Regions from separate parts of the Oerskovia sp. 140933 genome, predicted to be linked through region 2. Evidence: predicted binding sites of a transcription regulator. Region 2 holds the regulator's gene; each other region holds the start of a gene.

The links. The regulator HrcA, encoded in region 2, represses chaperone genes, less so after heat shock. The targets are predictions, from matches to a motif close to TTNGCACTCGNNNNNNNCGAGTGCNAA.
Region 1: the regulator HrcA is predicted to act here: its motif matches at 2,456-2,482, upstream of groES (co-chaperone GroES).
Region 3: the regulator HrcA is predicted to act here: its motif matches at 2,666-2,692, upstream of groL (chaperonin GroEL).

What each region holds. Positions count from the first base shown of each region.
Region 1 covers NZ_JAMXIO010000029.1:33,796-38,415, reverse strand. The annotation lists gene NHG27_RS14650 (glutamate--cysteine ligase) at 1-1,125, opposite strand, end outside; gene NHG27_RS14645 (class I SAM-dependent methyltransferase) at 1,129-2,427, opposite strand; gene groES (co-chaperone GroES) at 2,632-2,928, shown strand; gene NHG27_RS14635 (WhiB family transcriptional regulator) at 3,196-3,483, opposite strand; gene NHG27_RS14630 (MerR family transcriptional regulator) at 3,695-4,620, shown strand, end outside.
Region 2 covers NZ_JAMXIO010000002.1:81,049-85,668, reverse strand. The annotation lists gene NHG27_RS01610 (MFS transporter) at 1-1,103, shown strand, start outside; gene hrcA (heat-inducible transcriptional repressor HrcA) at 1,318-2,334, shown strand; gene dnaJ (molecular chaperone DnaJ) at 2,450-3,562, shown strand; gene NHG27_RS01595 (16S rRNA (uracil(1498)-N(3))-methyltransferase) at 3,563-4,396, shown strand; gene NHG27_RS01590 (HIT domain-containing protein) at 4,465-4,620, shown strand, end outside.
Region 3 covers NZ_JAMXIO010000015.1:81,884-86,503, reverse strand. The annotation lists gene NHG27_RS10040 (phytoene desaturase family protein) at 1-1,096, shown strand, start outside; gene NHG27_RS10035 (glycoside hydrolase family 15) at 1,121-2,575, opposite strand; gene groL (chaperonin GroEL) at 2,812-4,446, shown strand.

The DNA.
Region 1 (4,620 bases), on a different contig from region 2:
ACCCGCCCGCATCTCCGCGACCAGCGCCCGCACCACCGCGTCCAGCTCGCCGCCGTTGCGACGCGCCACGGCCCGCTGGCGCTGGTACGACGCGCCCCGGCGCAGGATGAGGCGCACGTCGTCGAGCTCGGCGAGGCACCCGAGGCGTGCCGCGACCGGCTCGAGCTCGACCAGCAGCTTGCTCACGGCCTCGGTCACGAGCTCCTCGTTGCCCGCCCGGTCGAGGATGATGATCGCGTCCATGCCGTAGCGCGCCGAGCGCCACTTGTTCTCCTGCGCGAACCACGCCGGGATCGTGGGGAGCTCCTTGCCCTGGTCGAGCAGCGTCGACAGGTGCTCGACCAGGCAGTGGTTGAGCGCGGCGAGCGCCAGGACCTCGGTCAGGTTGGTCGCGCCGTCGCAGATGCGCGTCTCGAGCGTCCCGAAGCGCGGCGAAGGGCGCAGGTCCCAGCGGACCTCGTCGAACTGGTCGATCACGCCCGTGTGCATCATGTCGCCGACGTAGCCCTCGAGCTGCTCCCACGTCTCGAACTGGAAACCCAGACCCGCGGTCGGGAGCTGCTGGAACATGAGCGCGCGGTTGGACGCGTAGCCCGTGTCCTTGCCGCCCCAGAACGGCGACGACGCCGAGAGCGACTGCAGGTGCGCGAAGTACCCGAGCATCGCGCGCGAGATGGGCAGGACCTTGGCGCGGTCCTCGATCCCGACGTGCACGTGCACGCCGTAGATGAGCATCTGCCGCCCCCACCACTGGGTGCGGTCGATGAGGGTCGCGTAGCGCTCCTTGTCGGTGACCTTCTGCTGGGCCCAGCGCGCGAACGGGTGCGTGCCCGCGCTCATGAGCTCGACGCGCAGCGGGTCCGTCAGGACGCGGATCTCCTCGATCGCGGCCTCGAGGTCACGGCCCGCGTCGCCGACCGTGCGGCACACGCCGCTCACGACCTCCACCGTGTTGAGGAGCAGCTCCTGGCGGATGTGCGGGTGCTGCGAGCCGTCGGTGGGCTCGACCGCGTCCAGGACCGTCTGCGCGACCTGGCGCAGGTCGCCCGAGTCCTTGTCGACGAGCGCGAGCTCCCACTCGATGCCGACGGACGAGCGCTCGGACCGGGCGAAGGGAAGGTGCACCGATCAGTCCTTCTCGGGAGACGTGGAGGAGTCCAGGATGCTCGTCCCGTCGGGCCGGGTCAACGGTTCGACGACCAGGACCTGCTGCGAGCCGCCGACCCGGGTCAGGACGACGGTGGCCTCCGCGGTGCCGCGCAGGTCGAGCTGCTTGCGGAGCTGCTCGGGCACCACGGCCGTGCCCCGCTTCTTGATGGTCAGGCGTCCGACGCCCCGCTCGCGCAGGTACGCCTTGAGCCTCTTGAGGCTGAACGGCATGACGTCCAGGACGCGGTACCCGGTCGCGAGATCAGCACTGTCGGCGCTGCCCACGACCGTGCGCGGTGCGGGGTGGTCGGTCGTGACGTACGCGATGGTCCGGTCGAGGAGCCGCCCGCCGAGCTCGGCGGCGGCGTGGGCCACGAGCCCTGCGCGGATGATCGCGCCGTCGGGCTCGTACAGGTACTGCCCGACGGCGCCCACGTCCGGGGTGGGCTCGTCGTCGCCCTGGTCGTGGCGCAGGGTGCGCGACGTCGTGCGCCGGTTGCCGTCCTCGTCGGTCGCGGTGCGCAGCACGAGGGCCGTGCGCCCGGGCCCGTCGGGGGCGAGAGGGCCGAACCACAGCGCGGCCTCGACGACGTCCCCGTCGACCGAGACCCACTGGGTCTCGGCGTCGGTGGGCAGGCCCGCGTGCGGGATGCCGGGGCCGACCTTGATCCCGACGGCGGGGACGACCGAGCGCAGCGCCCACACGTCGTCGAGCGGGGGAGCGTACGAGCGCGGGTCGAAGATGCGCGTGCCCGAGCGCGTGCGGCGCGCGGGGTCGGCGAACACGCCGTCGACGCCCTCGGCGACCAGGTCGATGCTCAGGCCGTCGGCGTGGCGCACCTCGGCCTCGGGGAAGTGACGGAGGTTGACCGTCGCGATCGACGCCGTGACCTCGTCGATGTCCGTCGCGAGGACCTGCAGCCCCGTGCCGGCGAACGTCATGGAGTCGGCACCGATGCCGCACGTGAGGTCGGCCACCTTGGTCACCCCGGCCGCGTGGTAGCGCTGGGCGTGGTGGGCCGCGACCACGAGGCGGGTCGCCTGCTCCAGGCCGTCCTGGGTGAAGAGCATGCCGTCCGCGAACGCGTCGAACTTGAGGTGGGCCTTGGCGCGCAGCCGCGACTGGGTGAGGGCGGCCGCGGCGAGCTCGGGGTCCACGCCCTTGGCCCGCAGCCCTGTCGCGAGCACCATGGCCTGGCTCTCGTCGTAGGGCGGGAGCGCGCTCAGGAGCGACCATCCCGCCGGGCTGAGCAGCTTGGTCAGTGCCGAGGCGTCCATGCGTCGATCTTTCCACGCCCGGCCGCCGTTGGCACTCGCCTTGACCGAGTGCTAATGCGGACCTAGATTGAGCGTAGGTCGTTCGCACCCTCGGGTGCGGGCGACGAGAGCGATACCCACCGGTCCGGCACCCGCGACGACGGACGGCAGGCAGCGCTCGACACCCCAACCGTTGCAGTTCTCACAGCGAAACGGAGGTCCGACGTGTCGGTCCCCATCAAGCCGCTCGAGGACCGGATCGTCGTGAAGGCCCTCGAGGCCGAGACCACGACCGCATCCGGCCTGGTCATCCCGGACACCGCCAAGGAGAAGCCCCAGGAGGGCGAGGTCCTGGCCGTTGGTCCGGGTCGTATCGACGACAACGGCAACCGCGTCCCCCTGGACGTCGTCGTCGGCGACAAGGTCATCTACAGCAAGTACGGCGGCACCGAGGTCAAGTACGGGGGCCAGGAGTACCTGGTGCTCTCCGCGCGCGACATCCTCGCCGTGGTCGTCGCCTGACCCTCTGGTCAGAGGCTGACGTCCAGCAGCTCTGCTGGTGACGAAGGGCCCCGCAACCGTCATGGTTGCGGGGCCCTTCGTCATGTCCGGCGCCGGCCGGATCTCGAGGTCGGCGCGGGCGCCGGGCGGGCGCGTGCGTGGTCTGTGCGCGGGTGGTGGGCCGTGCGCGGGTGGTGCGGACGTCGTGCTCGCGGTCCGGTGGACCTGTGCGACCGGACTGGTGCGACCGGACCGATGCGGCGGGGAGGCTGCCCGGGCGGGCGCCGATCAGCCGGTCTTGGCGACCCCGGCCAGGATGGCGGCGCGCTCGTCCTCGCTGAGGCCGCCCCACACGCCGTAGGGCTCGCGCACCTTCAGGGACTGCTCGCGGCACTGCATCATGACCGGGCACGAGGCGCAGATCGCCTTGGCGGCCTCGGCCCGTCGTCGTCGGGTGGAGCCTCGCTCGCCCTCCGGGTGGAAGAACAGGGTGTCGTCCTGGTCGCGGCACGAGCCCTGGTACTGCCATTCCCACAGTTCCATGACCGGTCCGGGGAGCCTCGAGATCTCTGTCATGCAGGACAACCTACAAGCGTTGCAGAAGTTGTTCAAGTGGCTGACGGGTTCGAGTTTGTGAACCGGTTGCTGGCGGTCTGCATCGTTTTGCCCGCCTGCTGGCGCGAAGTGGCGGTTTCTGGCGGGTGGTTCATCGCGTCAGCGCATCACGGACTGAGACACGCCGCGCCCGAAGTGGCGAGCGGCTGACCCGATCGGCAGAATCGGGTGCATGAATTCACTCCGGTCCGCCCCGAACCCCGGCGGGCCCCGACGGAAGGCGACCGAGGCACCCGCTCTCGCCGTCGCGGCTGTCGCCAAGAGGCTGGGCGTCGCCCCGGCCACCCTCCGCACCTGGGACCGTCGGTACGGTCTCGGGCCCTCCGAGCACACCGCCGGCTCGCACCGGCGCTACACCGCCGACGACGTCGCGCGGCTCGTCATCATGCGCCGCCTGACCCTCGAGGGGGTCGCCCCGGTCGATGCCGCGCGCGCAGCCCTCGACGCCGACGAGTCGGACCTGGCCCTCGAGACAGAGGTCGAGGACGACGGCGCCGACGAGGTCGACGAGGGCGTCCCCGACCAGCCGGCGGCCGACCCCGGGCCCGCGGAGGAGAGCCCGGCAGCGGGAGTCCGCCTCCTGCGCTCGGTCCCGCGGGGCGCGGGCGACGAGCCCGCACCGCTGGGGGCGCCGCGCCCGACGAGCGTGTCCGACGTCGTCGACGCCGCGATCGCGTTCGACCAGAAGCGGTGCGACCAGCTCCTGCGGATCGCGCCCGGGACGGACCCCGGGCAGTGGTGGTCCACGCTCGTCGAGCCTGCGCTGCACCGCATCGCCGAGCGCACCTTCCTCGCGTCGCCGGGGGAGATGCCGGAGGTCGTGTTCAGCAACGCGACCCTGGCCGCGCTGCGCGAGTACACCCAGCACTCGGAGGAGGCGCTCGTCGCAGGCGGCGGCCCGCCCCCCAACCACCCGAGCCGGATGCGACGCATCGTCCTGATCTTCGCCGCCCCCGGTGAGCAGGTGCCGCTCGCGGCGCACGCCCTGGCGGCAGCGCTCGGCGCCCAGGGTGCCATGGCGCGCATCGTCACGGGCTCGGCCACCGCGCACCGTTCGCTCGAGCTCGTCACCATGGTCCGCCCCGCGGCCGTCGCCGT
Region 2 (4,620 bases):
GGCTGAGCGCCGGCCTGCTCAACCCGCAGGTCATCGGGCTCATCCAGCAGATGTTCTCGGGGTACGAGCGCGGCAAGGCGTTCGGCATGTTCGGTGCGACGATCGGCGTCTCGACGGCCCTGGGGCCGCTCCTGGGCGGCCTCATCATCCAGGCCGCGGGCGAGGAGAACGGGTGGCGCTGGATCTTCGGGATCAACGTGCCGATCATCGCGGTCGTGCTGCCGCTCGCGCTCCGCTTCCTGCCGGCGAGCGTGCGCAGGCCGGGGCCGCGCCGCCTCGACCCCGTCGGGCTGGTCCTCATCGCGGTCGCGACGGTCGCGGTCATGCTCCCGTTCGTCACGACGTCCGGCCAGGGCGACGACCCGACGCGGTGGTGGTGGCTCGCGCTCGGCCTCCTCGCGATCGGCGCGACGATCCTCTGGGAGCGGCGCTACCAGCGCACCACGGGCGCCTCGGTCCTGGACCCCCGGGTCCTGTCGCTCACGTCGTTCCGCAACGGCACCCTGCTCGGCATCACGTACTTCGCGGGCTTCACGGGGATCTTCCTGGTCGCGACCCTGTACCTCCAGAACGACCTGCAGTTCACGCCTCTGCACGCGGGGCTCATCGGCATGCCGTTCGCGATCGCGTCGGGCGTCGCGTCCTGGCTCGCGGGGCGCGGCGTCGCACGGTGGGGGAGACCGCTCGTGGTCGCGGGCCTGGTCGTGGTGCTCCTGGGCCTGGGCGGCGTGATCCTCGCGATCCGCGCCTCGGGCGACGCGCGGGCCCCCGCGGGGTGGGGCATCGCCCTGACCATGATGATCACCGGCATCGGCAGCGGGACCGTCATCTCCCCGAACCAGACGCTGACCCTCGCGCGCGTGCCGCTCGACCTCGCCGGGGTCGCGGGCAGCATGCTCCAGCTCGGTCAGCGCGTGGGCTCTGCCATGGGGATCGCCGTCGTGCTCTCGACCTACTACGCGCTCAAGGCGGGCGGCTCGACCGGGGCGGTCGCGGCGAGCACCGCGATGCTCATCACGGTCGGTCTCGTGTCCGTGTCGCTCGTGGTCGCGCTCGTGGACCTGCGGGCGCGGTCGCACGGCGAGGTCTCCTCGACGCTCTGAGGGGCGCCGTCGCCTGCCGCGACGGACGAACGACAGGCCCGACGGCGGAGCATGGGCCTGCGCGGTCGGGGCGCCTCCACGCCGCCGCCCGAGGCGCTTCCGCAGACCCCGTGAGGAGCCTGTGGAGGCCGCCCCGAACCTCTCGCTCGACCGCGTAGAATTAGCACTCGACGGTGGAGAGTGCGAGACACGCGACGATCGGCAGGAGGTGGTCATGAGCGAGGAACGACGGCTCGATGTGCTGCGCGCGATCGTCGAGGACTACGTCCTCACCAGGGAACCGGTGGGTTCGCGGGTCCTGGCCGAGCGGCACCGCCTGGGCGTGTCCCCGGCCACGATCCGCAACGACATGGCTGCCCTCGAGGAGGAGGGGTACATCGCCCAGCCCCACACCTCGGCCGGGCGCATCCCCACGGACAAGGGCTACCGCTTGTTCGTCGACAAGCTCTCGACGGTCAAGCCGCTGTCGCCCCCGGAACGTCGGGCGATCGAGACCTTCCTGTCGGAGGCCGTCGACCTCGACGACGTCGTGACGCGCGCCGGGCGCCTCCTCGCGCAGCTCACGGGCCAGGTGGCCGTGGTCCAGTACCCCTCGCTGCGGCGCTCGGGCCTGCGGCACCTCGAGCTCGTGCCGGTCGGTGACCGTCGCCTGCTCGTCGTCATCATCACGGACACGGGTCGGGTCGAGCAGCGCACCCTGGAGGTCGCGGCCGCGCCGGACGACGCCACGCTGGCCGAGCTGCGCTCGCGGCTCAACGCCGTCGCTGCGGGCAAGCGGCTCGCGGAGCTCGGCAAGGGCTTCGCCGAGATCGCGGAGACGGTCCGCCCGGAGCACCAGGACCTCGCCCGGTCGCTCGCACAGCTCGTCGAGGAGACGCTCGCGGAGGAGTCGGAGGAGCGCATCGTGCTCGCGGGCACCGCGAACCTCGCCCGCGTCGGGATGCGGTTCGAGCACGCCCTGCGCCCGGTCCTCGAGGCGCTCGAGGAACAAGTCGTGCTCCTCGGGTTGTTGACCGAGATGGCCGCGGAGTCCGGTGTGAGCGTGCGGATCGGTCACGAGACGCAGCTCGAGGGGCTCGCGGAAACGTCGGTCGTGACGAGCGGATACGGTAACGAGGGTGACTCGGTCGCGCTGATCGGCTCGATCGGGCCGACCCGCATGGACTACCCCGGGACGATCGCCTCGGTCCGCGCGGTCGCGCGATACCTGTCGCGCGTCCTGACCTCATGAGCACGGTTCTTGCGCCGGCGGTCGCTGTGCCGGGTCCTCGGACCCCGGTCACCGCCGCACGGTGTTGTCGGAAGTCGCCGATCCAGGATCGGCGTGCGCTAGTAGAGAGTGACCTGTGAGCGACTACTACCAGATCCTGGGCGTGCCCCGGGACGCGAGCCAGGACCAGATCAAGAAGGCCTACCGCAAGCTGGCCCGTGAGCTGCACCCTGACGTCGCGGGCGAGGCCGCGGAGGACAAGTTCAAGGACGTGTCCCGCGCCTACGAGGTGCTGTCCAGCCCGGACAAGCGTCAGCAGTACGACATGGGCTCCGACCCGTCGGCCGCGGGCGGCGGCATGGGTGGCGGCTTCGGCTTCCAGGACATCTTCGAGACCTTCTTCGGCGGTGGCCAGGCGCAGTCGGGACCCATCCCGCGCGCGCGCCGCGGCCAGGACGCCCTGGTGCGGCTCGACATCGACCTCTCCGAGGCCACGTTCGGCGCTCGACGCGAGCTCCAGGTCGACACGGCAGTGATCTGCGGCACCTGCTCGGGCTCGTGCTGCCGTCCCGGCACGTCGCCCCGCACCTGTGACGTGTGCAACGGTCGTGGCACGGTCCAACGCGTGGCCCGCTCCTTCCTCGGGCAGGTCATGACGACGGCCCCCTGCGCCGCCTGCCAGGGCTTCGGCACGGTCATCCCCGAGCCCTGCGCCGAGTGCGCGGGCGAGGGGCGCGTGCGCAGCCGCCGCACCCTGACGGTCAACGTCCCCGCGGGCGTGGACACGGGCACCCGGATCAAGCTCACCTCGCAGGGCGAGGTCGGCCCCGCGGGCGGCCCCGCAGGCGACCTGTACGTCGAGATCCGCGAGCGCAACCACGAGATCTTCGTGCGTCGCGGCGACGACCTGCACTGCACGCTCCAGGTGCCCATGACCGCTGCGGCCCTCGGGACGGTCCTCGAGCTCGAGACCCTCGACGGTCCGCAGGAGATCGACCTGCGCCCCGGCACGCAGCCCGGTCAGATCGTCACGCTCAAGAACCTGGGTGTCGGCCACCTGCACACCGGCGGTCGCGGAGACCTCAACGTGCACGTCGAGGTCCAGGTCCCCACGGGCCTCGACGAGGAGCAGGAGGAGCTGCTGCGCTCCCTCGCGAAGGCTCGTGGCGAGGAGCGCCCGGACCCGCGCCTGTCGGCCGCGCACCCGGGAGTCTTCTCCCGCCTGCGCGACAAGCTGTCGGGGCGCTGAGTGAGCGCGCCGGTCTTCCTCGCCGAGGCGAGCGGCTCGTCGGAGGGCGGGGCCGGGGGCGGTCTCTCCGGCTTCCCCGTGGGCTCGCTCTACGTGCTCGACGGCGCCGAGGGGCGGCACGCGGGCGTCGTCCAGCGTCGGGCCGTCGGTGAGGACATCGACGTCGTGGACGGCGAGGGGCTGCGCCTGCGGTGCACCATCGAGGCCGTCGCAGGTCCCGGGGTCAGCCTGCGGGTCCGCGAGGTCGTCCAGGAGCCGGCTCCCGACGTCGTCGTGACGCTGGTCCAGGCGCTCGCCAAGGGCGACCGGGACGAGATGGCGATCGAGGCGGCGACCGAGGTCGGCGCCGACGCCGTCGTCCCGTGGCAGGCCGAGCGGTCGATCGTCGTGTGGCGCGGCGACCGTGCGGCGAAGTCGCGCGCCCGCTGGCTCGCGACGGTCCGCGCCGCGACCAAGCAGGCGCGTCGCGCACGGCTGCCACGCGTCGATCTCGCGATCGACACCCGGGGGCTCGTCGACCGCACCCGTCAGGTCGTCGAGGCGGGCGGTGCCGTGATCGTGCTGCACGAGGAGGCGCTCGTCCCCCTCGCCGAGGTGCCCCTGCCCTCGCCCGGCGACCCCGCCGCGGCGTCGAGCCATGCGCCCGAGGTGCTCGTCGTCGTCGGGCCCGAGGGCGGGATCTCCGAGCGGGAGGTCGAGGCGCTCACCGAGGCCGGGGCGCGCACCGCCCGCCTCGGGCCCCACGTGCTGCGGACCTCGACCGCGGGGCCCGTCGCGATCGCGATGCTCGTCCAGCGGCTCGGCCGGTGGGACGGGGCGGACGAGGGACGGTGACGTCCGCTGACCCCGCCGGCCCGCCCGCACCCCGGGCCGCGGCCCGGGGGCGGGGGTAGCCTGCCGTCATGACCAGCAACGACACCGCTCACCCGACCGACCCGGACTGCCTGTTCTGCAAGATCGTCGCCGGGGACAGCCCGGCGACGATCGTCGCGGCCACGGACCAGGCCGTGGCGTTCAAGGACATCAACCCGCAGGCGCCGCTCCACGTGCTCGTCGTC
Region 3 (4,620 bases), on a different contig from region 2:
GCTGTCCCGGAACCCCGGGCACGCGGTCGCGACGGCCCTCTTCGACAAGCGCAGCATCCCCACGGGCCTCCTTCCGCGCGGCGTCCCGACCGCGGCGCGGTTCGCCCTCGGGGTCCTCGAGCAGGGCACGGGCCTGTGGGACCGGCGGTTCGTGGGGGACGTCGCGCCGGCGCTCCTGACGGGCGTCGCGGCGCACGGCATCGCCCCCATGCCGTCGCTCGCCTCGGCCGGGGTCGCGATGCTCCTCGCGTCCCTCGCGCACAGCGAGGGTGGCTGGCCCGTCCCGCGCGGCGGCTCGGGGGCGATCGTGACCGCGCTGGTCGCAGACCTCGAGGCGCACGGGGGCCAGGTCGTGACCGACCACCCGGTCCGTTCGGAGTCGGACCTCCCGCCGGCGCGCGCGATCATCTTCGACACGACCCCGCGCACGGTCGTCGAGGTCTTCGGGTCCCGCCTGACGGGACGGGCCGCACGTGCGCTCACGGCGTTCCCGTACGGCAACGCGGCGGCCAAGGTCGACTTCGTCCTGCGCGGGCCCGTCCCGTGGCAGCACGCCGACGTCGGGCGGGCGGGAACCGTCCACGTCGGTGGCACGCGGGCCCAGATGGCCGCCGCCGAGGCCGCGGTCGCCGAGGGGCGGCACGCCGAGCGTCCCATGGTGCTCGTGAGCGACCCGACCGTCGTCGACCCGTCGCGCCGGGTGGGGGACCTGCGCCCCCTGTGGGCGTACGCGCACGTCCCTGCCGGCTCGACGGTCGACGTCACCGAGGCCGTCACGGCCCAGGTCGAACGGTTCGCGCCCGGTTTCCGCGACGTCGTCGTGTCCTCGCGCTGCGTGCCCGCCGCGCGCATGAGCGAGCACAACGCGAACTACGTGGGCGGCGACATCTCGGCCGGGGCCGTCAACCTGTGGCGCATGGTCGCCCGCCCGACCGCACGCCTCGACCCGTACGCGACGGGGCTCGACGGGGTCTACCTGTGCTCGGCCTCGACGCCTCCGGGCCCCGGGGTCCACGGGCTCGGCGGCTGGTACGCGGCGCAGCGCGTGCTGCGCCGGGAGTTCGACGTGCCTCACCTGCCACGGTTGGCGCCCTGACCTCTGGGTCCGGGCCCTGGCGGCTCAGGGGAGCGTCGCGCCCGCCGCGCGCTGGTCCTCGAGCTCGGCCAGCGTCAGCACGACGAGCGACGCGCTCCACGTGAGGGGGGCGACCGCGGCGGGGGACCCGTCCGCGAGGACCTTCTCCGGGATGGCCCCGGAGGCCGTCCGGTGCTGGTCGAGCCAGTCGAGCCAGCTCTCCGCGACCTCGATCTCTCCCGTCGAGGCGCCCGCCAGGGCGAACAGCGCGGTCTGCGGCGTCCAGGAGATCCCGTCGGTGCGCCACCCGGCTCCGGGGGCGACGCCGCCCGCAGGGCGCAGCATGGACATGACCGACGATCGCCACGCCTCGTCGGCGCCGCTCAGCGCCGTGGGCTGGAACGGTGGCAGGGCGAACGTGGTCGCGGCGTCCTGCGGCCCGCCGGACGCGTGCCGCGGGTACCCCTGGGGGCCGAACCGTTCCTCGACCGCGGCCCGCAGCCGGAGCGCTGCGCGGGCCGCGTCGGCCGCCCGGTCCCAGCGCTCGGCGTCGGCGTAGATCGACAGGGCCCCCTCGAGGCCTGCGAGCAGCGGGGCCGCGGTGCCGAGCGTGAGCTCGGTCGGGTGGACCTCCCAGTAGTCGCTCGACGGCGGCGGCAGGGCGGTCTCCGGGTCGAGGAGCCCCAGCACGTAGTCGGTCGACGCGTCGACGAGCGGGGCGAGGCGCTCGTGCGCCGCGGCGCGTTCGCCGGGGTCCTCGATCTCGTCGATCACGGTCCACGCGGACCACAGGGCCCACCCGTTGCCGTCGGACTGGAGGCCGCGCTCGTCCGGGACCCCGGACGCGTCGGGGAGGTAGCGTGCGTGGAACGAGCCGTCGGGCTCCTGGACCGAGCGCAGGAAGTCGAGCACGCGCAAGGCGTCGTCGACGTGCCCCGTCCGGGCGTACGCGGCCGCGGTGAACGAGGAGTCGCGCGGCCACACGTAGCGCCAGCGCGGGGAGGCGGCCGCGAGGGAGGCCCCGTTCGTGAGCGTCATCGCGTGCATGTCGAGCAGGGCGCTCTCCCCGAGGTCCGCGAACCGGGTGCCGGCGCCGGGGACGTCTCCCGCTGCGAGCCAGGCACGCGACGCGTCCGCGGCGCGCCGGGCGGCGCGGGGGTCCAGGAGCTGGTCGGTCGCGAGCGTCGAGCCGGCGACCACGGTCAGCCGGTCGACCTCGCCGTCCGCCGGGTCGAGGCCGGTCGCGAGCCAGGCCGGGTCGAGCGCCGCGGGGTCGAGGACCCGGCTCCCGTCGAGGTAGGTGGCCGCCATGTCCCGGGGGAGGCGGAGCAGGGAGTCGGCGCCGGCCGTGGCGACGCCGTCCTGGTAGAGGTCGACCTGCGCGTCGGTCGGGAGCGGGGCGGGGGTCGCGCCCGCGGTGGCCAGCACGACGACGGGGGCGATCGCCGCCCCCAGCACCGCCAGCCGCCACCTCGTCGTCGCGAACCTCACGCTAGGCATCCTAGGGCGAGGCGGACGCTCGTCGTTCCGCTGGGGGCGATAGGGGCTGCCCGGTCTTGCACTCGCACCGGGGGAGTGCCAATAATGGCGTTAGCACTCTCGTCATGAGAGTGACAGAATTCTCTGGTCGTCAGGTGAGGCCCGCGAGTCGGCGTGACATGAACGCCGGTGTGCGCGAGCCGTCCGTCGCGGGCGCCGACCGACCGCCACACGCCACCAGCGGAGGATCAATCCCCATGGCAAAGATCATCGCCTTCAACGAGGAGGCTCGTCGCGGGATGGAGCGCGGGCTCAACGTCCTCGCCGACACCGTGAAGGTCACGCTCGGCCCCAAGGGCCGCAACGTCGTCCTCGACAAGAAGTGGGGCGCGCCCACCATCACCAACGATGGTGTGAGCATCGCCAAGGAGATCGAGCTCGACGACCCGTACGAGAAGATCGGTGCGGAGCTCGTCAAGGAGGTCGCCAAGAAGACCGACGACGTCGCGGGTGACGGCACCACCACCGCGACCGTGCTCGCCCAGGCGCTCGTGCGCGAGGGCCTGCGCAACGTCGCGGCCGGGTCCAACCCGATCGCCCTCAAGCGCGGTATCGAGAAGGCTGTCGAGGCCGTGACGGCCCAGCTGCTCGTCGCCGCCAAGGAGATCGAGACCAAGGAAGAGATCGCCGCCACGGCCGCGATCTCGGCCGGTGACCCCGCGATCGGCGAGCTCATCGCCGAGGCCCTCGACAAGGTGGGCAAGGAAGGCGTCATCACCGTCGAGGAGTCGAACACGTTCGGCCTCGAGCTCGAGCTCACCGAGGGCATGCGCTTCGACAAGGGCTTCCTGGCCCGCTACTTCGAGACCGACCCCGAGCGTCAGGAAGCGGTCCTCGAGGACCCGTACGTGCTGATCGTCGAGTCGAAGATCTCGAACGTCAAGGACCTGCTGCCGCTGCTCGACCAGGTCATGAAGGCCGGCCGCAGCCTCCTCATCATCGCCGAGGACGTCGAGGGCGAGGCCCTGGCCACCCTCGTGCTGAACAAGATCCGTGGCACGTTCAAGTCCGTCGCCGTCAAGGCTCCGGGCTTCGGCGACCGCCGCAAGGCCATGCTGCAGGACATCGCGATCCTCACGGGTGGCCAGGTCATCTCCGAGACGGTCGGCCTCAAGCTGGAGACCGCGACCCTCGACCTGCTCGGCCAGGCTCGCAAGGTCGTCGTCACCAAGGACGAGACCACGATCGTCGAGGGTGCCGGCGACGCCGACCTCATCGCGGGTCGCGTGAACCAGATCCGTTCCGAGATCGAGAAGTCGGACTCCGACTACGACCGCGAGAAGCTCCAGGAGCGCCTCGCCAAGCTCGCCGGTGGTGTCGCGGTCATCAAGGCCGGTGCCGCGACCGAGGTGGAGCTCAAGGAGCGCAAGCACCGCATCGAGGACGCCGTCCGCAACGCGAAGGCTGCCGTCGAGGAGGGCATCGTCGCCGGTGGTGGCGTGGCCCTCATCCAGGCCGGTGCCGTGGCGTTCGAGACCTCGGCGATCACCGACCTGGTCGGTGACGAGGCGACCGGTGCGCAGATCGTGCGCGCCGCGATCGACGCCCCGCTCAAGCAGATCGCGATCAACGCGGGTCTCGAGGGTGGCGTCGTGGCCGAGAAGGTCCGCAACCTCCCCTCGGGCCACGGCCTGAACGCCGCGACCGGCGTCTACGAGGACCTGCTCGCCGCAGGCGTCAACGACCCGGTCAAGGTCACGCGCTCCGCGCTGCAGAACGCTGCGTCGATCGCCGCGCTGTTCCTCACGACCGAGGCGGTCGTCGCGGACAAGCCGGAGAAGAACCAGCCGATGCCGGGTGGCGACGGCGGCATGGGCGGCATGGACTTCTGATCCGTCCGCTCGCGCGGCCGGGCTCGTAGGAGCCCGCGCAGCCGACTCGAAGGGCCGTCCGGCCAGGGAGACCTGGCCGGGCGGCCCTTCGTCGTCCCCGGGGCCTCGACCGCAGGGATCGAGATGGCAGATTGTCGCCATCTGTCCGTTCCGTGGACGGGGTCTTCCGAGCGG